DNA from 3 places in the Cupriavidus sp. CER-90 genome. Region 2 is predicted to be linked to each of the others. Evidence: predicted binding sites of a transcription regulator. Region 2 holds the regulator's gene; each other region holds the start of a gene.
What was found. The regulator LexA, encoded in region 2, represses DNA repair genes until DNA is damaged. The targets are predictions, from matches to a motif close to ACTGTATNNNNATACAGT.
Positions count from the first base shown of each region.

Region 1 (6,591 bases), 250 kb from region 2:
ATGCTCGCCATCGAGCAGCATCCAGTCAAAGCCGGCCAGGCCGACAATCTCGCTGGTCACGGGCTGGCCGAGCGAACTCCACAGGCCAATCAGCCGCTTGCGCGCCAGCACGTCGGCCCGGAACCTGTTGGGCAGCGGGTGGATCTGGGGCAGGTGAGGGGTGTTGGACATCGTCGATCTCCTGGATCAGTCGGCGGCCAGCGCGGAAAGCGGGCCCGGCGATTGGCCACGGGCCTGCAGCACGCGGGCGGCGGCATCGTCAAGCTGGGCCAGCGTGCTGCTGTCCACGGGGATGTATTCGGCGCGGGCGCGGCGCCAGGCGCGTTCGGGGTCGCCCGGCAGGCGGATGGCGTCGTTGCCCGGTTGCAGGCGCGACGCCTTCATCCATTCCACGAACGACTCCACCTCGTGGCCGAACGTGGTGCTGCTGCCCAGCCGCGCCGGATCGAAGATGACCGCCAGCATGTTGTTCCATACCGCGTGCTCGTGCGTGAGCGTTTCGGGGCGGATCGTATGGCCGCCGGCCACGGCCGCGCCCAGCAGTTCGCACATCACGGCCAGCACGTAGCCCTTGTGCTCGCCGAACGTGCGCAGCGCGCCCTGTGGCGTGCCGGGGTGCGGGAACATCACGGCGGGGTCGTCGGTGGGGTGGCCCTGCGGGTCTATCAGGCAGCCCGGCGGCACTGGCACGCCCTTGTTGTGGGCCACGCGCACCTTGCCCAGCGCGATGGCGCTGGTGGCGAAGTCCAGCACCAGCGGCGGCTGGCCGGCCACCGGCACGCCAATCGTGAACGGATTGGTACCAAAGCGCGGATCGTAGCCGCCATGCGGCGCCACGATCGGCTTGGATAGCACATTGACGAAGTGGATCGAGATCATGCCGGCCGCCGTGGCCTGTTCGGCCCAGTGGCCCACACGGCCCAGATGGTGCGACCGGCGCAGGCCCAGCACGCACACGCCATGTTCCTTCGCGCGTTCGATGCCCAGGCCCATGGCCTGTTCGGTCACGGCCTGGCCCATGCCACGGTTGCCGTCCAGGCTCAGGATGCCGCCCGATTCATGCACCACGCTGACCTGCTGGTTCAGCTGGAGCTGGTCGGCCTGCCAAGACATCACGTATTTGGGAATCATGCCCACGCCATGCGAATCGTGGCCGGACAGGTTGGCGCCCACCAGATGATCGGCGGTCAGCCGGGCCTCGCGGGCGTCTGAGCCCGCCGCCAGCCAGAGGTCTGCCACCCATTGGTGCAGGCCGGCAGTCGGGATACGGTGATCACTCATGCTTACTCCAGGTGAATATTGGCCACCTTGATCAGGTTTGCCCATTTGGCGACTTCGCTCTTCTGGAAATTGCCCAGTTCGGTGGGGCCGGCGCCCGACGGCTCCACGCCCATCGATGCCAGCCTGGCGCGCACGTCCGGCTGGCGGATGATCTTGCCGATCTCGGTCGACAGCTTGTCGACGATGGGCCTGGGCGTGCCGGCCGGCGCGAAGATGGCCTGCCACGACACGATCTCGTAGCCGTTCAGGCCCGACTCCGCCATGGTCGGCACGTCGGGCAGTTCGGCCGCGCGCTTGGCGCCGGTAGTGGCCAGCGCACGAAACTTGCCCGACTGGATCATCGGCATGGCCGCCACGCTGTTCTCGAACACCAGGTCCACCTGGTTGCCCAGCAGCGCCTGCACCGCCTGGCTGCTGCCCTTGTAAGGCACGTGGGTCATGCGCAGCCCGGCCATGTTGGCAAACAGTTCGGCAGCCAGGTGCTGCGACGTGCCATTGCCCGACGAACCGAAATTGACCGTACCCGGCTTGGCCTTGGCGGCGGCGATCACGTCCTGCACGCTCTTCCACGGGCTGTTGGCATTGACCACCAGCACGTTCGGCAACGTGCCAATCAGCGCGATGGGCTGGAAGTTCTTGACCGGGTCATACGGCATCTTCGGGTACAGGCTCACGTTGATGGCGTGCGAGCTGATCGTGCCGCCCAGCAGCGTGTAGCCGTCGGCGGGGGCCTTGGCCACGTAGTCGGAACCGATATTGCCGCCCGCGCCGGCACGGTTTTCCACCACCACCGATTGCCCCAGCACCTGCGACAGCCGCTGGCCGATCAGCCGGCCCAGCAGGTCGGTGGTGCCTCCGGCGGCAAACGGCACCACGTAGGTGATGGGCTTGCTCGGGTAGTGATCGGCACCCTGGGCGCCGGCCTGCGTGGCGACCGCCATGCATCCGGTACAAAGCACGGCCAGCATCGGCCGCATCAGGCGATGGGGAAAATTCATATGATGTCTCCTGTAGCGCGAACGTTCGTGTGCGGCAGTCCCGGTCCGGGCTGCCGTTCTGCCTGACGGTTTCCGCAACGGAAACATGGGTCGGGCGGGGCGTCTTGTGCTGCGCCTCGTCCGCAAATCTACACGGGCGGGGGCGGTGGCGACTTGCAGAATTCGCATAACAGAAATGCACGATAGGCCGCGCGGCGGCGCACGTCAAACGGAACAATTGCAGACATTGCGATCCTGCCGCCGATTTTCACGTCGATAACGCGACCCCATCCGACATGACCTCCAACGCTACCCAGACGGCCCGCACCGGCGGCCGCGTCCTTGTAGACCAACTGCGGCTCCATGGCACCGAACGCATTTTCTGCGTGCCGGGCGAGAGCTTTCTCGACGTGCTGGACGCGCTGCACGACCAGCCGGCCATCGACCTTGTGGTCTGCAAGCACGAAGGCGCCGCGGCCAACATGGCCGAGGCGGACGGCAAGCTGACGGGCCGTCCCGGCATCTGCTTCGTGACGCGCGGCCCCGGTGCCACGCATGGCAGCATCGGCGTGCATATCGCGCAGCAGGACTCCACGCCGATGATCCTGTTCGTCGGCCAGATCGCCCGCGAGCACAAGGGGCGCGAGGCATTCCAGGAGGTGGACTACGCGGCCGTGTTCGGGTCGATGTGCAAGTGGGCGGCCGAGATCGACGATCCGGCACGCATCCCGGAGATGGTGGCGCGCGCGTTCCAGGTGGCCACGTCGGGCCGCCCGGGCCCGGTGGTGCTGGCGCTGCCCGAGGACGTGCTCGATGGTCGGGTGGAAGTGGCCGACGCCGCGCCGTACCGCGCCGTGGCCGCCGCACCGCGCCCCGAGGACGCCCAGGCGCTGGCGGCCGCGCTGGCCGCTGCCCAGCGTCCGCTGGTGATTGCCGGCGGCGCCAACTGGACCGGCCAGACCGTGCGCGATTTTGCCGCGTTCGTCAACGCCTGGGATCTGCCCGTGGCCTGCGCCTTCCGCCGCCAGGACGTGATCGACAACCGCGACCCGCACTACGTGGGCCACCTGAGCCTGGGCGTCAGCCCCAAGCTGGCCGAACGCGTGAAGACGGCCGATCTGATCGTGGCCTTCGGCACGCGGCTTGGCGATATCGCCACCGATAGCTATTCGCTGCTGGAAGTCCCGCAGCCCAAGCAGAAGCTCGTGCATATCCATGCCGACAGCTTCGAGCTGGGCCGCGTCTACCAGGCCACGCTGCCGATCCACGCCGGCGTCGAGCCGGGCGCCGCCATGCTGGCATCGCTGGCCGCGCCCGCTTCGGTGGCCTGGAAGGACTGGACCGCCGGCGCCCGCGCCGACCATGAAGCCTTTGTCACGCCGCCAAAACCTCACGCCGAACTGACCGGCGTGGACATGGGCGCCGCCATGGCGCACCTGAACCGGGTGCTGCCCGAGGACGCCATGCTGTCCAACGGCGCTGGCAACTACACGGTCTGGCTGCACCGCTTCTATGCCTACAAGCGTCCGCGCACCCAACTGGCCCCGACGTGCGGCGCGATGGGCTACGGCCTGCCGGCTGCCATTGCCGCCAAGCTGCGCTTTCCGGAAAAAACCGTGGTGTGCTTTGCCGGCGACGGCTGCTATCTGATGTATCCGCAGGAAATCGCCACGGCCGCCGCCCACGGCGTGAACCTGATCGTGATCGTGGTGAACAACCGCATGTACGGCACGATCCGGATGCACCAGGAGCGCCGCTATCCGGGCCGCCAGAGCGGCACGCGCATCGTCAATCCCGATTTTGTGCAGATGGCGAAGGCTTGCGGCGCCTGGGCCGAACGCGTCGAGCGGACCGAGGACTTCGCCGCCGCCTTCGAACGGGCGCAGCGGGCCGGCAAGCCGGCCGTGCTGGAACTGGTGACCGATCCGCTGCAGATCACGCCGGCGATGCGCGTGACCGATCTGCCGCAATGAGCAGGGCGCTGAAACGGTCCGGAAAAAGTGATCGAAAAGCGGCTCTGCCAGCGGTTTAGTCCGAATTATAGGATTTCAATAATTCGGACTAAACCTCGGCGGCGTCTGAAGGGCGCCTAGAAGAGGGAACCCTGCGGCCGGGCCTCATGCCCGGCCGTTTCGCGTTGTGCATGCGGGGCAGCAGGCTTGGCCAGAATCTGGCGGATCTGCGCCAGATAACGTTCACCCACCGCCCGGTGGGTCTTGCGGGCCTCATCGGCAAAGCTGCGGCGCGACGGCGGCCGGATGTTCAGCAGGCGGCAAATCGTTGAGAGATAAGGCTTTTTCCCGTCCGCGGCGGTGCGGCGCGCGGCCGACACCAAGGCGGCGTCGCCAATCCGTCCACGCAGCCAGACCAGTACCTGGCGGTCATATTCATTCTGCACACGGATCAGGTGTTCCATTTCAGGGCTCCGAAGGTTCCGACACTGTTTAATCCATCTCACGACGTCTGGTACTGTCTATCCATACAGTACACTGTAAATATATACAGTAGTTCGGAAATTTCAAGGGCGCAGTCAGACACAACGCGAGACGGCGAGAGGGCGCCAATGCCACAATGGCAGCCCACCGCAAGGACACTTGTGCCATGGCCGCACCTGCCCCCGATCCCAGCCAGACCTTTGACCAGCTTCGCCCGCGCCTGCAGGGCATCGCGTACCGCATGCTGGGTGCCGTGGCCGAGGCCGAGGATGTGGTGCAGGACGCCTGGCTGCGCTGGCACGGCACCGATCGCGACGCCATCGACAACCCCGAGGCGTGGCTGGTATCGGTGACCACGCGGCTGTCCATCGATCATCTGCGCGCGGCCAAGCTGCAGCGCGAGCACTACGCCGGTATCTGGCTGCCTGAGCCGCTGATATCCGAAGGCGCCGATACGCCCGAGGCCCTCTACGAGCGTGCCGACGACGTGTCGGTGGCGTTCCTGTTCCTGCTGGAACGCCTGACGCCCGAAGCGCGCGCGGCCTTTCTGCTGCGTGAAGTGTTCGACGCCGACTACAGCCAGGTGGCAGAGGTCATCGGCAAGAGCGAGGCGGCCTGCCGCCAGCTGGTGAGCCGCGCCAAGACCCAGTTGCGCGATGCCCGGCCGCAACCACCGGTACGCAAGGACGCGCACCTGAACCTGGTGCGGCGCTTTGCCCAGGCGCTGGAGCAGGGCACGTTCGACGCGATCCGGGACCTGCTGGCCGACGAAGCCACGCTGATTGGCGACGGTGGCGGCAAGGTGTCGAGCTTTCCGAAGCCGCTGGTCGGCGGCGGCAAGATCGCGCAGGTCCTCTTCGCGGCGCAGCGGCGGGGCCTGGCGGTGCATGTGCAAATGGTGGTGCTCAACGGCCAGTGGGCGCTGCTGCGCTTTGTCGATGGCCAGCTCGAATCGGCCCAGAGCATCGAGACCGATGGCGAGCGCATTGTCAGCATCCACGCGCAACGCAACCCCGACAAGCTGAAGCGCATCCTGTCAGCCATCGCGCGCCCCTGAATGCCGTATCCGCCTTGTTTTTTCCTCATCGCCAGCCCCCTGAACCATGCGCCTGCCCAGCCTGATCGCACTCCAGATGCTTGAGTGCGCTGCCCGACTTGGCAGCTTCACGCGCGCCGCGGCCGAACTGAACGTCACCGAAAGCGCGATTTCCCGGCAAATCCAGGCCATGGAGGAACGGCTAGGCGTGCGTTTCTTCGAACGGGTGCGCCAGCGCGTGGTGCTGACGGCCGACGGCGACCGCTATGTGCGCGACATCCGCGCCGAACTGAAGGCCATCGAGCGCGCCACCAAGGATCTGGCGTCGCGCGCTGGCGGCATGGAGGTGCTGGAACTCGCCGTCGTGCCCACTTTCGCCACGCAATGGCTGATTCCGCGCCTGGCCGGCTTCCGGGCCGAGCATCCACGGATCGTCGTCAATATCCACGCGCGGCCCGATCCGTTCCACTTTGCCGATTCGCTGTTCGATGCGGCCATCTATTTTGGCAACGACGCCTGGGACGGGCATCCGTCGGCCACGCTGCTGGAAGAGGGGCCGTCGATCCCGGTGTGCAGCCCGCAACTGCTGCAGGGCGCGGCCCTGCGCCAACGCGAAGACCTGCTGAACCTGCCGCTGCTGCATCTGGCCAGCCGCCCCGATGCGTGGCCCGACTGGTTCGGCGGCGACGACGAGGCGATCCGGCGCCGCGCGCGCCTGGGGCCGCGCTACGACCTGTTCACGATGGTCACGGGCGCTGCGATCTGCGGGCTGGGCATCGCCGTTTTGCCAGAAATGATGGTGCGCACGGAGATCGAAAGCGGCCAGCTGGCGGCGCTGCCGTTCTCCGGGGCGCCGGCGTCC
Region 1 is NZ_JBYGYM010000002.1:3,108,140-3,114,730, forward strand. It holds gene garL (2-dehydro-3-deoxyglucarate aldolase) at 1-171, opposite strand, end outside; gene AC24R4_RS24785 (malate/lactate/ureidoglycolate dehydrogenase) at 187-1,281, opposite strand; gene AC24R4_RS24790 (Bug family tripartite tricarboxylate transporter substrate binding protein) at 1,284-2,279, opposite strand; gene AC24R4_RS24795 (thiamine pyrophosphate-binding protein) at 2,555-4,231, shown strand; gene AC24R4_RS24800 (CppA family protein) at 4,348-4,674, opposite strand; gene AC24R4_RS24805 (RNA polymerase sigma-70 factor) at 4,860-5,750, shown strand; gene AC24R4_RS24810 (LysR substrate-binding domain-containing protein) at 5,797-6,591, shown strand, end outside.
Region 1: AC24R4_RS24800 (CppA family protein) is a predicted target of LexA. The motif match lies at 4,747-4,764, and genes of this name have one in related genera.

Region 2 (6,591 bases):
GCTGGCCCAGCATGCCGGCATGATCGACACGCTGTTTGCCGGCGCCACGGCGCAGGAGATTCTGAGCGCCGTCAGCGACACGGCCGGCGACTGGGCGGCCCAGACCGCCGCCACGCTGCGCAGCCGGTCACCGCTGATGCTGTGCGTCACGCTGGAACAGATCCGCCGTGCGCGCACGATGACGCTGGAAGACGAACTGCGCATGGAGCTCGACATGATGTACGACGTGTTCCGTCATGGCGATGGCATCGAGGGCATCCGTGCGCTGGTCATCGACAAGGACCACCAGCCGAAATGGAATCCGGCCCGCCTTGACGACGTGACGCCGGGCCGCGTGCGCGCGTTTTTCGACAGCAAGTGGCGGCGCGAGGACCACCCGCTGGCTTCGCTGGCGTAGTCGCTCCGGCCGCTGCGCCATGCGCATCGGCACGGCAGTTGCGCGCGGTGGCCGGCGGCGGCCATGCAAGTCAAGTACAGTGTGGGCAGGGCTGGCCCGGCTGCCGGAGCCGGCCTGTGAATCCATTCGACCGTGTGTGAACAGTGAAAGGAACCGTAATGAGCAATCCTCGTGATGTCGCCGTACTGGTGGGAAGCCTGCGCAAGGAATCCCTGAACCTGAAACTGGCCAAGGCCTTGGCCGCGATTGCGCCGCCGCAGCTCAAGCTCGATATCGTCGAGATTCGCCAGTTGTCCCACTACAACCAGGACGACGACGCCAATCCGCCATCGGAATGGGTGGCCTTCCGCGACCGTATCCGCCGGGCCGATGCCGTCCTGTTCGTCACCCCGGAATACAACCGCTCGGTGCCGGGCGTGCTGAAAAATGCCATCGACGTGGGATCGCGCCCGTACGGGGAGAGCGCCTGGGACGGCAAGCCGGGTGGCGTGATCAGCGCGTCGCCGGGCAATATCGGCGGCTTTGGCGCCAACCACCATCTGCGCCAGTCGCTGGTGTTCCTGAATATTCCGGTGCTGCAACAGCCGGAAGCCTATATCAGCGGGGTGGACAAGCTGTTCGACGCGCAGGGCGGCATCAGCAACGACTCGACCCGGGGCTTCCTGAGCAAGTACCTGACGACCTTCGCGGCCTGGATCGACCGCAACGCCGCCGCACGCTGACAGGCGGCCGCCGATCGCGCCAGCCCGATTCAAACGTCGGTAAGCCCCGTCCTACAAGGCGAAGCGGGGGAGACCCGACACCGGCAGTGACCCCTGCTTTCTATAGTGGAGCCATGTTCAAACACATAGACAAGGAGGAAACACCATGCCCTACATTCTCGCCTGGCTGCTCGGCGTCCCGGCCTTCGTCCTGATCCTGATCTGGCTGTTCATGCACTGAGTGCAGCCCGCCCAACATGAGAAACGGCGCCTCCGGGCGCCGTTTTTACTGGCCGCATGCCGCGCACCCGATGCGAGCCATCCGGGGCGCTGCTCAGGAACGTCATCTCGCGTATACTTGCGGGTCTTCCTCAGTCCGCGGACCTAGAACCGTACCCGGACGCTCCCTCGACGCCATACCCATGACTGCAAATCCGCGCCGCATCTCGGTTGCCCCGATGATGGACTGGACTGACCGCCACTGCCGCACGTTCCATCGCGCGCTGAGCCAGCACACCTGGCTTTATACCGAGATGGTCACCACGGGCGCGCTACTGCATGGCGATGTGACGCGGCACCTGGATTTCGACGCGGCCGAGCAGCCTGTGGCACTGCAGCTGGGCGGTAGTGAACCGGCCGATCTCGCACAGGCGGCGAAGCTGGGTGAGCAGTGGGGCTATAAGGAAATCAACCTCAATTGCGGGTGCCCTTCGGAGCGCGTGCAGCGCGGGGCGTTCGGCGCGTGCCTGATGGCGGAGCCCCAGCTGGTTGCCGATTGCGTCAAAGCGATGCGGGATGTGGTGTCGGTGCCCGTGACGGTGAAGCATCGCATTGGTATCGATACGATCGAGCACTATGACTTTGTTCGCGACTTCGTTGGCATTATTGCCGACGCGGGTTGCGAAACATTTATCGTCCACGCCCGTAATGCCATTCTGAAAGGCCTTAGCCCGAAAGAAAATCGAGAAATTCCGCCGTTGCGGTACGAAGTTGCATACCAGTTGAAGAAAGAATTTCCGCAGCTGGAAATCCTGATTAACGGCGGGATTGTTTCCTATGGCGAAATGGAAGAGCATTTGCGCCACGTGGATGGGGTAATGATCGGCCGTCAGGCTTACCACGATCCTTATATCCTCGCGGAAATGGACAGCCGTTTCTACGGGGTTGACGCGGCGATTCCGACGCGCGAGGACGCCGAAATGGCCATGCAAGCCTATATCGGCAATCTAGTGGAGCGGGGCGGCTATATGGGCGCTGCCATCCGGCATATGCTGGGCCTCCATCGCGGAGTCTATGGCGGACGCGGCTGGCGCCGGGTGCTGTCGGATGCACGGCGCATGAACGCTGCCCGCACCCGGGCCGACGTGGATGCGCTGTTCGAAGAAGCGCGTTCCCATCTGCGTCCAGACCTGCTGGAGGCGGCCTGAGCGACCCCCGAACGTGACGATCGTATGCGGGGCGGACTGGAGGAAAAACTCTAATTTCGAACGATCGTGCTATGCAGTTGCCGCAAATGTATGCCCCAAGGGCGTTTGCGGCGGTTGATGTGACTGGAAACCCGCGTGGGCAAAGGGATTCCCCTAATTCGCCAGTCCTGCGGCATGTTCTTACACTGTGCCTGCCCTCGAATACAGGGCTTTCTTCAACTGATTTTTGAGCCCGCCGTGTGCGGGCTTTTTTTCTGCCCCGTCTCGTTGTTACCACAGCAACCGTGGGTTTGCCCGGATGGTGCGCCGTGCGTTCGGGGTCTACATTGAATGTGCCTTCAGGGCATTGAGATCGCTAATTTAAGAGTCCGCTTGCGAGCGGGCTCTTTTTTTTCGTGGGTCACGCCATGCACGAATCGCGCATAAAACCAGGGCGTACCTGAACACCAAAAAAAAGCAGGCGATGCTCGTCGGGAGTGATCGCCTGTCGGGAATGTCGAGGGGGTCAATGTCCCTCGGGGAAGAGTATCCAACAGCATTATTTGCGACAGAACCCTGCCGTGGTGGGGCAAGACCTCCGCTTTTGAGGGGCAGGCCGATACGTCAAGCGCTGGCTATTGTTAAGACATACCTTGTTGAGCGGCGCGTAGGTCATGTTACGATGCGCCTGAAAAATGCCGCGACATAAGCCGGCATGGCATGGGAGTCGTGTCTTCACGGATGCGGCGCCAAGTGGGGGAAAAGCAGGTGGGCTGGCCGGTTCGAGCGGTGCGACGGGGATGTCGAAACCAGTGAAACGGAAGCGAGCCCTGAGGAAATGAAATGGAAGCGGAAGAACCATTCGGTGAAGTCTTCGAGGACTACCGGGTGATCTGGGTAGCCGAGCAACTGCAGGACGGCAAATGGACGGCGCGCTATTGCTGGCACCCAGGCACATCGATCGACGCCGGCAAGGCGTTGCAGCGCGATGTCCTCAATGGCAAGTCGAAACGCTTGCTTGGACTTTTTCCGAGCGAGGCAGAGACCATCGCCGCCATCAAGGAAGCCGTGCTGCTGGAAGCAAAGTGGGTGGGCCCCCGATGAAGTCCGGAAGCCATCCGCCAGCGAATCCGAAATTTTTTTGTGCGGAATACTAGCCATCAGCAGAGAATGCTTGTATAGTCTTGTTCTTCGCTGATCGACACAACGGTCAACGAAAAATCTCTACGGTGGCTGTAGCTCAGTTGGTAGAGTCCAGGATTGTGATTCCTGTCGTCGTGGGTTCGAGTCCCATCAGCCACCCCAAAGAATTCCCTTACGAAACAGCCGCTTACTCAAGTGGCTGTTTTGCTTTGCACGCATCCCTTCCCATCATTCCTTCCGCCTGGTGCAACCGGCGCCTGATGGCATCACGGTTGCGATCGCATACGCCAAGGCGAAGCCCGTCGATGGGCGAAAAAAAACCGGACGTTGGCGAGTTCGACAAGGTCCGGTTCTGCGCATGACGCGAATGCGCAGTGATGCAGTTGCGCGCTGATCCGCGGGGCAGGCGGCCAGATTTCAGTCGAGCAGTTTCGTGGTCGGTTCTGCCAGTTCCAGCATGCGGCAGATGGCTGCCATGTTGCCGACCATCGTGCGACGTTGCGCGCCCTGGTAGACGCGGACGCCCTTGATTTGCCGGAACGGGACCGGCTTGACCGGGCGGCGGGAAGCGATGGGATTCGATTGCAGCATGGCAACACCTCGTAATTTGCGACAGCAGTGGTCCGCGCCCGTCGTCCAGCAAGGACGGGGCGGCATGGGCAAAGCAAAGCGGGTGACCAGGGCAGACGGCCGTGCTGCCTAAGTCTCGGGAGCCGGAGTCGCTGTCAGGCGCCTCCGATCACGCTAGAAGCCTGATGATCGGATCAGGCCGACAGCGATACCTTCAAGGGAGAACTCGTCGCGCCCCGAATGGAGCACGATGTTCTGGAAATCCGGGTTTTCTGCGATCAGTTCGATCGTGTCGCCGCGTTTCTTGAGGCGCTTGACCGTGACGTCCTCGCCCAGGCGGGCCACGACGATCTTGCCGTTGGCTGCCTCGCTGGCTTTTTTCACGGCCAGCAGGTCGCCATCCAGAATGCCGGCGTCGCGCATGCTCAGGCCGCGCACGCGCAGCAGGTAGTCCGGACGCTCGTCGAAGACCGATGCATCCACCTGGTACTGACGGTCGATATGTTCTGCGGCAAGAATCGGGCTGCCCGCTGCGACGCGACCGACCAGCGGCAGCGTCAACTGCAGCACGCCTGCCATTGGCAGCGAGAACTGGTCGGAACGTTCCGAATCGCTGCGTGCCACCTTGAGCCGGATGCCGCGCGATGCGCCGGGGGTCAGTTCGATGACGCCCTTGCGTGCCAGCGCCCGCAGATGTTCCTCGGCCGAATTGGGCGAGGAAAAACCAAACTCGGCGGCGATCTCTGCGCGCGTGGGCGGGAAGCCCGTGTTGCGGATCGTGTCGCGGATCAGATCGAAAATCTGCTGCTGCCGGGGTGTCAGGGTCGCCATGGTTCGCCGGTCTCTCGTGCCGAAGCACTGTATGTTTAAACAGTATGCTGTGATTTTATACAGTATCGTGTGAAGTGCAAGCACAATTTGCGCAGTGGGCTCTACATGGGCGACGGCGGCACCGGTGGCTTCGCGGGTTTGCCAAGGGGGCGCCGGGGCGGGGCGGCAGTTACAATCGTCGGCCAGATCCCGGGCCGCGCCCGCCCGGCCAGACCCCTCAGCCAGCCTATTTACATGTCAGCGTCTTCCTCATCGTTGCCCCGTGTCGTCGTGCTTGCCACCGGCGGCACCATTGCCGGATCGTCCGGCGACCCCGCCAGCAGTGCCCAGTACCAGGCGGCTACCGTGCCGGTGTCGCAACTGGTCCAGGCCGTGCCCGCGCTGGCCGATGTGGCGCGCGTGGAGGCCGAGCAGGTCGCGCAGGTCGACAGCAAGGACATGACGTTCGGTCTCTGGCAGCAGCTGGCGGCGCGGGTGGCGTACTGGTCCGGCCAGCCGGATGTGGCCGGCATCGTGATCACGCACGGCACCGATACGCTTGAAGAAACAGCGATGTTCTTGCACCTGACGCAGCCGTGTTCCGTGCCGGTGGTCATCACTGCGGCGATGCGCCCGGCAACGTCGCTGTCGGCGGACGGCCCGCTGAACCTGCTCGATGCCGTGCGTGTCGCGGCCCATCCGGGCGCGCGGGGCCTGGGCGTGCTGGTGGTGCTGAACCAGCAGATCCACGCCGGGCGCGATGTGACCAAGGCGCATACGTCCGCCGTCGATGCCTTTGTCTCGCCGAATGCCGGTCCGGTCGGCTACGTGCAGGACGCCTATATTCGATTCACGCGTGCGCCGGCCAGGCGGGAGGCGCCGTGCTTGCCGGTGCCGTCGGCCTGGCCGATGGTGGAAATCGTGGTCAGCCATGCCCAGCCGGGCAGGGTGGCCGTCGATGCACTGGTGTCGGCCGGTGTGAAGGGGCTGGTCGTGGCCGCCACCGGCAATGGCTCGGTCCACGAAACCCTGCTGGCGGCGCTGGCCGACGCGGCGGCGGCCGGCGTGGCAGTGGTGCGCAGTTCACGTACTGGCGCCGGCCATGTGTCGATTCCGGCGCGCCCGGCGGCGGGGGCTGGCCTGTTTGCCTCGGCGGCCGACCTCAATCCTTACAAGGCGCGCGTGCTGCTGCTGGTGGCGCTGGCAGCCGACCCCGCGCTCGGCGTCGATGCCGGGCGTCTGCAGTCGCTTTTTGCCGCCTGCTGAGCCACCTGCGCCGCGTGCCTTGCGGATTCCCGGGTCTCCGGGCTATACTCGCGGGCTATTCAACCTTGCCGCACCGGACGTGACGCCCGGGTGGCTCATCCCAAAAGGAGCGTCAATGCGTCATTACGAAATCGTATTTATCGTCCATCCGGACCAAAGCGAACAAGTGCCGGCGATGATCGAGCGTTACAAGCAGCTCGTCACGTCGCAAAATGGCCAGATCCATCGCGTGGAAGACTGGGGTCGTCGTCAGATGGCCTACATGATCCAGAAGCTGGCCAAGGCTCACTACGTTTGC
Region 2 is NZ_JBYGYM010000002.1:2,855,156-2,861,746, forward strand. It holds gene AC24R4_RS23660 (enoyl-CoA hydratase/isomerase family protein) at 1-397, shown strand, start outside; gene AC24R4_RS23665 (NADPH-dependent FMN reductase) at 556-1,119, shown strand; gene dusA (tRNA dihydrouridine(20/20a) synthase DusA) at 1,521-2,525, shown strand; gene AC24R4_RS23675 (hypothetical protein) at 3,348-3,608, shown strand; tRNA gene AC24R4_RS23680 (tRNA-His) at 3,734-3,809, shown strand; gene AC24R4_RS23685 (hypothetical protein) at 4,065-4,238, opposite strand; gene lexA (transcriptional repressor LexA) at 4,392-5,048, opposite strand; gene AC24R4_RS23695 (asparaginase) at 5,283-6,293, shown strand; gene rpsF (30S ribosomal protein S6) at 6,409-6,591, shown strand, end outside.

Region 3 (6,591 bases), on a different contig from region 2:
ATCGTGCTCAAGGAGATCAATGGCACGCCGGTCTACCTGCGCGACGTGGCGCAGGTGACGATCGGCCACGAGGTGCGCCAGGGGGCCGTGGTCAAGAACGGCCAGACCGAAGCCGTGGGCGGCATCGTGATGATGATGCGCGCCGGCAACGCCAAGGAGGTGGTGAGCCGCGTCAAGACGCGTGTGGCGGAGATCAACGAGAAGGGCATGATCCCCGGCGGCCTCCAGATCGTGCCGTACTACGACCGCAGCGAGCTGGTGGACGCCGCGCTGTGGACGGTCACCAAGGTGCTGCTCGAAGGCGTGGTGCTGGTGGTGATCGTGCTGTTCCTGTTCCTGGGGGACGTGCGCTCGTCGGTCATCGTGCTGGCCACGCTGGTGCTGACGCCGTTGCTGACGTTCATGGTGATGAACCGGATCGGGCTGTCGGCCAACCTGATGTCGCTGGGCGGGCTGGCCATCGCCATCGGCCTGATGGTGGATGGCTCGGTGGTGGTCGTCGAGAACGCGTTCGAGCGGCTGGGCCATGCGGACAAGTCGGGGCTGACCCGCAACCAGATCCTGGTCAAGGCGGTGCAGGAAGTGGCCACGCCGGTGATTGTCGGTGTGGGCATCATCATCCTGGTGTTCCTGCCGCTGATGACGCTGCAGGGCATGGAAGGCAAGATGTTCGCGCCGCTGGCCATCACGATCTCGATTGCGCTGGCCATCTCGCTGTTCCTGTCGCTGACGCTGTCGCCGGTGCTGTCGTCGTACCTGCTCAAGGGCGGTGCCGAGCATGACACGCGCGTGATCGCGTTCATGAAGCGGCACTACCTGCGCATGCTGCACTGGGCGCTGCGCAACAGCAGGAAGACGGTGCTGTCGGCGGTGGGCCTGTTCGCGGCCACGGTGATGATCGTACCGATGCTCGGGACGTCGTTCATTCCGGAGATGAAGGAAGGGTCGATCGTGCCGGCGCTGGACCGCGTGCCGAACATCTCGCTCGAAGAGTCGATCAAGCTGGAACGGCAGGCCAACAAGCTGGTGCTGGAGGTGCCGGGCGTGAAGTCGGTGGTGTCCGGCGTGGGCCGTGGCGAAAGCCCGGCCGATCCGCAGGGCCAGAACGAGTCGACGCCGATCGCCAGCCTCAAGGACCGCGACGAGTGGCCGGAGGGCTGGACGCAGGACGACATCGCCAGCGCCATCCGCGAAAAGCTCAAGGCCATACCGGGCGTGCAGATCGTGATGGCGCAGCCGATCTCGGACCGCGTGGACGAGATGGTCAGCGGCGTGCGTTCCGATATCGCCGTGAAGATCTTTGGCGATGATCTCGACCGCCTTCGCGGCCTGGCCGGCGAGATCGCGCGCGTGGCGGGCGGCATCAAGGGCGCAGAGGATGTACGTATCGAGCGGATTTCGGGCCAGCAGTACCTGTCGATCGAGATCGATCGCCAGGCGATTGCGCGCTACGGGCTGAACGTGTCGGACATCCACGACATCATCGAGATCGCCATCGGCGGCAAGCGCGCCACGGACATCTTCGAGGGCGAGCGCCGCTTTGCGGCGGCGGTGCGCCTGCCGGAGGAGTTCCGCGGCAACGTGCAGGCCATCCGCCAGTTGCTGGTGCAGGCGCCCGATGGCGTCCAGGTGCCGCTGCAGAGCGTGGCGAAGATCGAGGTCAGCGATGGCCCGGCGCAGATCAGCCGCGAAATGGCCAAGCGCCGCGTGGTGGTGATGATCAACGTGAAGGACCGCGATCTGGGCGGCTTCGTGGCCGAACTGCAGTCCGCCACGGAGGCCAGGGTCAAGCTGCCCGAGGGCTACTACTACGAGTGGGGCGGCCAGTTCCAGAACATGGAGCGCGCCATGGGCCACCTGAAGCTGATCGTGCCGATCACCATCGCCGCGATCTTCTTCCTGCTGTTCCTGCTGTTCAACTCGCTGCGTTTTGCCACGCTGATCATCACGGTGCTGCCGTTTGCATCGATCGGCGGCATCATCGGGCTGTTCGTCACCGGCGAATACCTGTCGGTGCCGGCTTCGGTGGGCTTTATCGCGCTGTGGGGCATGGCGGTGCTGAACGGGGTGGTGCTGGTGTCGTACATCCGCACGCTGCGCGAGTCGGGCATGTCGCTGCGCAATGCGGTGGTGCGCGGCGCCACCCAGCGATTCCGGCCGGTGATGATGACCGCCACCATCGCCATGCTGGGCCTGGTGCCGTTCCTGTTCTCGGACGGCCCGGGCTCGGAGGTGCAGCGGCCGCTGGCCGTGGTGGTGATCGGCGGGCTGATTACGTCGACATTGCTGACGCTGGTGATGGTGCCCACGCTGTATCGCTGGTTCGACGACCGCAAGCCCGAATCGCGCGACATGTCCGTGTAATGGCGTGAGCCCGTAAGGGATTTTCGCCGCAGTACAATGGCAACCGGCCGGCATGCAGCGCGCGTGCCGGCCGTTTTCGTTCTGGAGTACACACCTGTGACAACACACCTGCGCCGCAATCTCGTGCGGGCCCTGGCTTGCGTGGCCATCGGACTGCCGATGGTGGCAGCCGCCGCCGATGCACCGGTCAATATCGAAATGGGTCAGCGTGGCGGCAGGCCGGAAGCGCCCGAGGCGCCAGTGGCCTGCATGGAGGCCGTCAAGGCCAGGCTGCCGAACCCCGACAAGTTCCGCTGGGTGCAAGGCACCTCGCGCCGCGTGGCGGAGGATGTCTACAGCGTGGTGGGCAGCATCGAATTCGTGAACCAGGCCGGCGAGGCGCGCAAGGGCGAAGCCCAGTGCGACGTGATGCGCGCACCGGGCAACCAGTTCATCGTGCCGAAGGTTCGCCTGCCGCAGTAATCGGCTGGCAGCGGGCGGTCAGCCCGTTTCGGGCGAAGCTGAACTCCGTCTCAAGCGCCCTCCATCATCCCAAGTGATGCGAGCGCCTCAAGATTAAGTTTTTGTCATGCTGCCACACCGATGTGGACATCGTTCCGATCATCTCCTAGGATTTGTGTACGCTGTACACAAGACGGCGAGATCGATCCGAACTCATCCACCGGAGACTTAAGCATGCAAGTCGAAATCACCAAGGAACACCGCTGGCTACACCGGCTGGTTGGCAACTGGACAGCCGAAGGCGAAGCCCAGATGGGCCCCGAAGGCCCGGCCGAGAAGTGGAAGATTCCCGAGCAGGTCAGCAAGGTTGGCGACAGCTGGGTGCAGACCCGCTCCGAAGGCGAATTCCCCGGCTGCGGGCCGGCCGTAACGGTCATGACGCTGGGCTACGACCCCGCCCGCCAGCACTTCGTGGGTACCTTCATCGGTTCGATGATGACCCACATGTGGGTCTACGAGGGCGACCTGGAAGCCGACGGCAACACGCTGACCCTGCGCGCCGATGGTCCGGCGTTCGGCCCGGATGGCACCGTGGTGCCGGGCAAGATGGCGAAGTATCGCGATGTGATGGCGTTTCAGGACGACGACAACCGCACGCTGACGTCATTCATGCAGACCGACAACGGCGAGTGGATCCAGATCATGCAGGCCCGCTACCGGCGGGACAGGTAGCCGGTGCACCCCGTCGTGGCGCCGCCGCCGGTCCTCCGGCGGCCGGCCTGCATCAGGCCCGGTCCAGCTCGTTGCTGTTCCACCAGGCCTCCAGCAGCGGCTGGAAGCGGTCGTCGGGGGCTGGCGGAGTTCGCGTGCTCTTGCGTGCCGGCGGCAACTGGCGTCCGGTCAGCTGATAGAAGACGGCAGCGGGCGGCGTGCCGGGGCCGTAGGGCACATGGTCGATCACGCTCATCTGCCGCGCGGCTTTCAGGGCGCGCGTGGTCTCCTCGGCGGACAGGCCGCAGGCGTCGGCCAGCCCGTCACGGCGCACCGGGCCCTGACGCTGCAAACCTTCGATCAGCAGATGCACGCATTCGCGCGTATTCCTTTTCATGCCGCGCATTTTTCCGCACTGCCTGACACTTCACAATGACACTTGACACTTGTTTGCAATCGTCCGCCCGGAAGTGTGGCAAGGACGCAAAAATCACTTCGCAAGCGTCGATTCAGGCACTTGAATAGCGTACCCCTTGCGCCGGCCCCGATACTGTATAAACATACAGTATTCGACGAATTCCTATGTCCGCGCCGACTGCGCGTGGGCCGACCACCCGATCATGACCCCCGTCCCGCATGGGCAGCCTTCGCTTCTGGCGGAGGACCATGCGCCCCCATCCTCCCCGCTGGCCGAGCCGCCCCGCGAATCGGTGCGCGAACTCGAACAGCGGTATCCCGGCCTGTGGCGCGCGGGCCAGCTGGGCCGTGCCGGCCGGCTGCCCGTCTGTCCGACCGGCTATGACGCGCTGACCGCCGAGTTGCCGGGCGGCGGCTGGCCGGCCGGTGCGGTGACGGAACTGCTGCTGACGCAGGATGGCGCGGGCGAATTGCGCCTGCTGATGCCGGCGCTGCGCATGCTGGCGGCCGGCGGGCGGCGCATCGCGCTGGTCAATCCGCCTTACCTGCCGAATGCTGGCGGACTGGCGGGCGGATTGGACGATGACCGCCTGCCCGCACGGCAGCTCTACTGGGTGCGGCCGCCGGTGGCCGCCACGATGGCCTCGCAGCGCACGGACATGCTCTGGGCGGCCGAGCAGATGCTGCGCAGCCAGGCGTTCGGCGCGGTGCTGGTGTGGCTGGCCGGCGCGCGCCCCGAGGCGCTGCGGCGCCTGCAGGTGCTGGCGCAGGCCGGCGATACCGTGGTGTGGGTGTTGCGGCCCATGCGGGTGCTGCACGATTCGTCGCCGGCGGTGCTGCGGCTGGCGCTGTCGCCGCAGCCCGGCAACCTGATGTCGATCACCTTCCACAAGCGGCGCGGCCCGGTGCGCGATACGCCGTTGCTGTTGCCACTCGAAGGCATGGCCCATGTGCCCCGGCGCACGGGCATGCCTGCCGTTCCCACGCCCGCCGTCGCGGCGGGTCTCGATCCGATTGCCCATGACGTACTGGATCGCGGTGCATCTGCCGCGCCTGCCGCTGGACGCGCTGCAGCCGAGCTGGCCTGAGCCCGCCGACACCCCCGCCGCGCATGGCAACGGTACGCTGCAGCAACTGCCGGTGGCCGTGATGGCGCACGAGCGCGTGGTGCTGGCCAATGGCCCGGCCGCGGCGCTGGGCGTGTGCTACGGCATGCGGCGCGGCGGCGTGCAGGCGTTGTCGGCCGATGTGGTGCAGCTTGAACGCGATCCGGCCGCCGAGACCGGTCTGGTGACATCCGTGGCGCTGACGCTGTTGCATTTCACGCCGGCCGTGACGATCGACCCGGAACCCGAATCGGCCACGGTGATGCTCGACGTCACGGCCAGCCTGCGGCTGTTCGGCGGGCATCGCGCGCTGTGCCGGGCGATCCGCACCCGCGTGCGGCAACTGGGCACGTTCGTGCAGGTTGGCAGCGGCACCACGGCGCAGGGCGCGGCATGGCTGGCGCGCCAGCCGCTGCGCAAGACGCCGCGCGGCATCGTCCGGCCGGCCCGGCGCGCGGTGCAGGCGCCGCGCATGATGCGCCTGCTGGACCGCCTGCCCGTGACCTGCCTGCAGGCGTACACCGATCCGGACTGGCTCGAAGGCGTTGGCTGCCATACGCTTGGGCAGGTGCGGCAGCTGCCGCGCGCGGGTTTGTCGCGCCGTATCGGCACCGAACTGCTGGCGCGGCTGGACCAGGCCTATGGCAAGGTTCCGTCGGGCTTTGCATGGTTCGAAGCGCCGCCCGCGTTTGCACAACGCATGGAGCTGCCGGGCCGCATCGAATCGGCCGAAGGCGTGCTGGCCGGGGCGCAGCGGCTGCTGCTGGCGCTGTCGGGCTGGTTGGCGGCGCAGCAGGCCGGCGTGACGCGTTGCGTGCTGGTGCTGGAACACGAACGCTACCGGCTGGGCGAGGACACCGACAGCACGCCGGTGCCGCTGGCGCTGGCGCAGCCGAGCCGCGACCCCGTGCATCTGTCGAAGCTGCTGCGCGAGAAGCTCGACAAGGTGCGTTTTCATGCGCCGGTAGGCGGCCTGGGGCTGCGCGTGGAGACGATGGAAACCTGCGTGCCGCAGAGCGATTCGCTGTTTCCGGAGCCCGGCGCCGAACCGGCCGAGCTGGGCCGGCTGATCGATACGCTGGTCGCCCGGCTGGGCCGCGACAACGTGCTGCAGCCACAGCCGCTGGCCGACCATCGTCCCGAGCGCGCCAACCAGTGGTGCCCGGTGGGCGAGACGCCCGCGCGCGCACCGGCCACGGGCGCCTTGCCGCCGGAGCGGCCGCTCTGGCTGCTGGAAGCGCCGCAGCCGCTGCGTGTGGAAAAGCACCGTCCCGTGTACCAGGGGCCATTGGTCATGCTGACGCGCCCCGAGCGCATCGAGGCCGGCTGGTGGGATGGCGGCCTGGCCACGCGCGACTATTTCATTGCCGAACGCGCCGACGGGCTGCGCTGCTGGGTCTATCGCGAACGCCCCGGCCGCCCCATGCGCGACGGGCAGGAAGACGGCGGCGAATACCGCTGGTTCCTGCACGGCCTGTTTGCCTGAGTGCCCCGGAGCTTGGCGATGTTGCCCGGATTGTCTTCCCTGTTGCCGTCGTTGCCCGACTATGTC
Region 3 is NZ_JBYGYM010000001.1:2,157,740-2,164,330, forward strand. It holds gene AC24R4_RS09570 (efflux RND transporter permease subunit) at 1-2,364, shown strand, start outside; gene AC24R4_RS09575 (DUF2880 domain-containing protein) at 2,461-2,826, shown strand; gene AC24R4_RS09580 (DUF1579 domain-containing protein) at 3,040-3,537, shown strand; gene AC24R4_RS09585 (hypothetical protein) at 3,590-3,913, opposite strand; gene imuA (translesion DNA synthesis-associated protein ImuA) at 4,137-5,021, shown strand; gene AC24R4_RS09595 (Y-family DNA polymerase) at 4,954-6,525, shown strand; gene AC24R4_RS09600 (error-prone DNA polymerase) at 6,544-6,591, shown strand, end outside.
Region 3: imuA (translesion DNA synthesis-associated protein ImuA) is a predicted target of LexA. The motif match lies at 4,066-4,083, and genes of this name have one in related genera.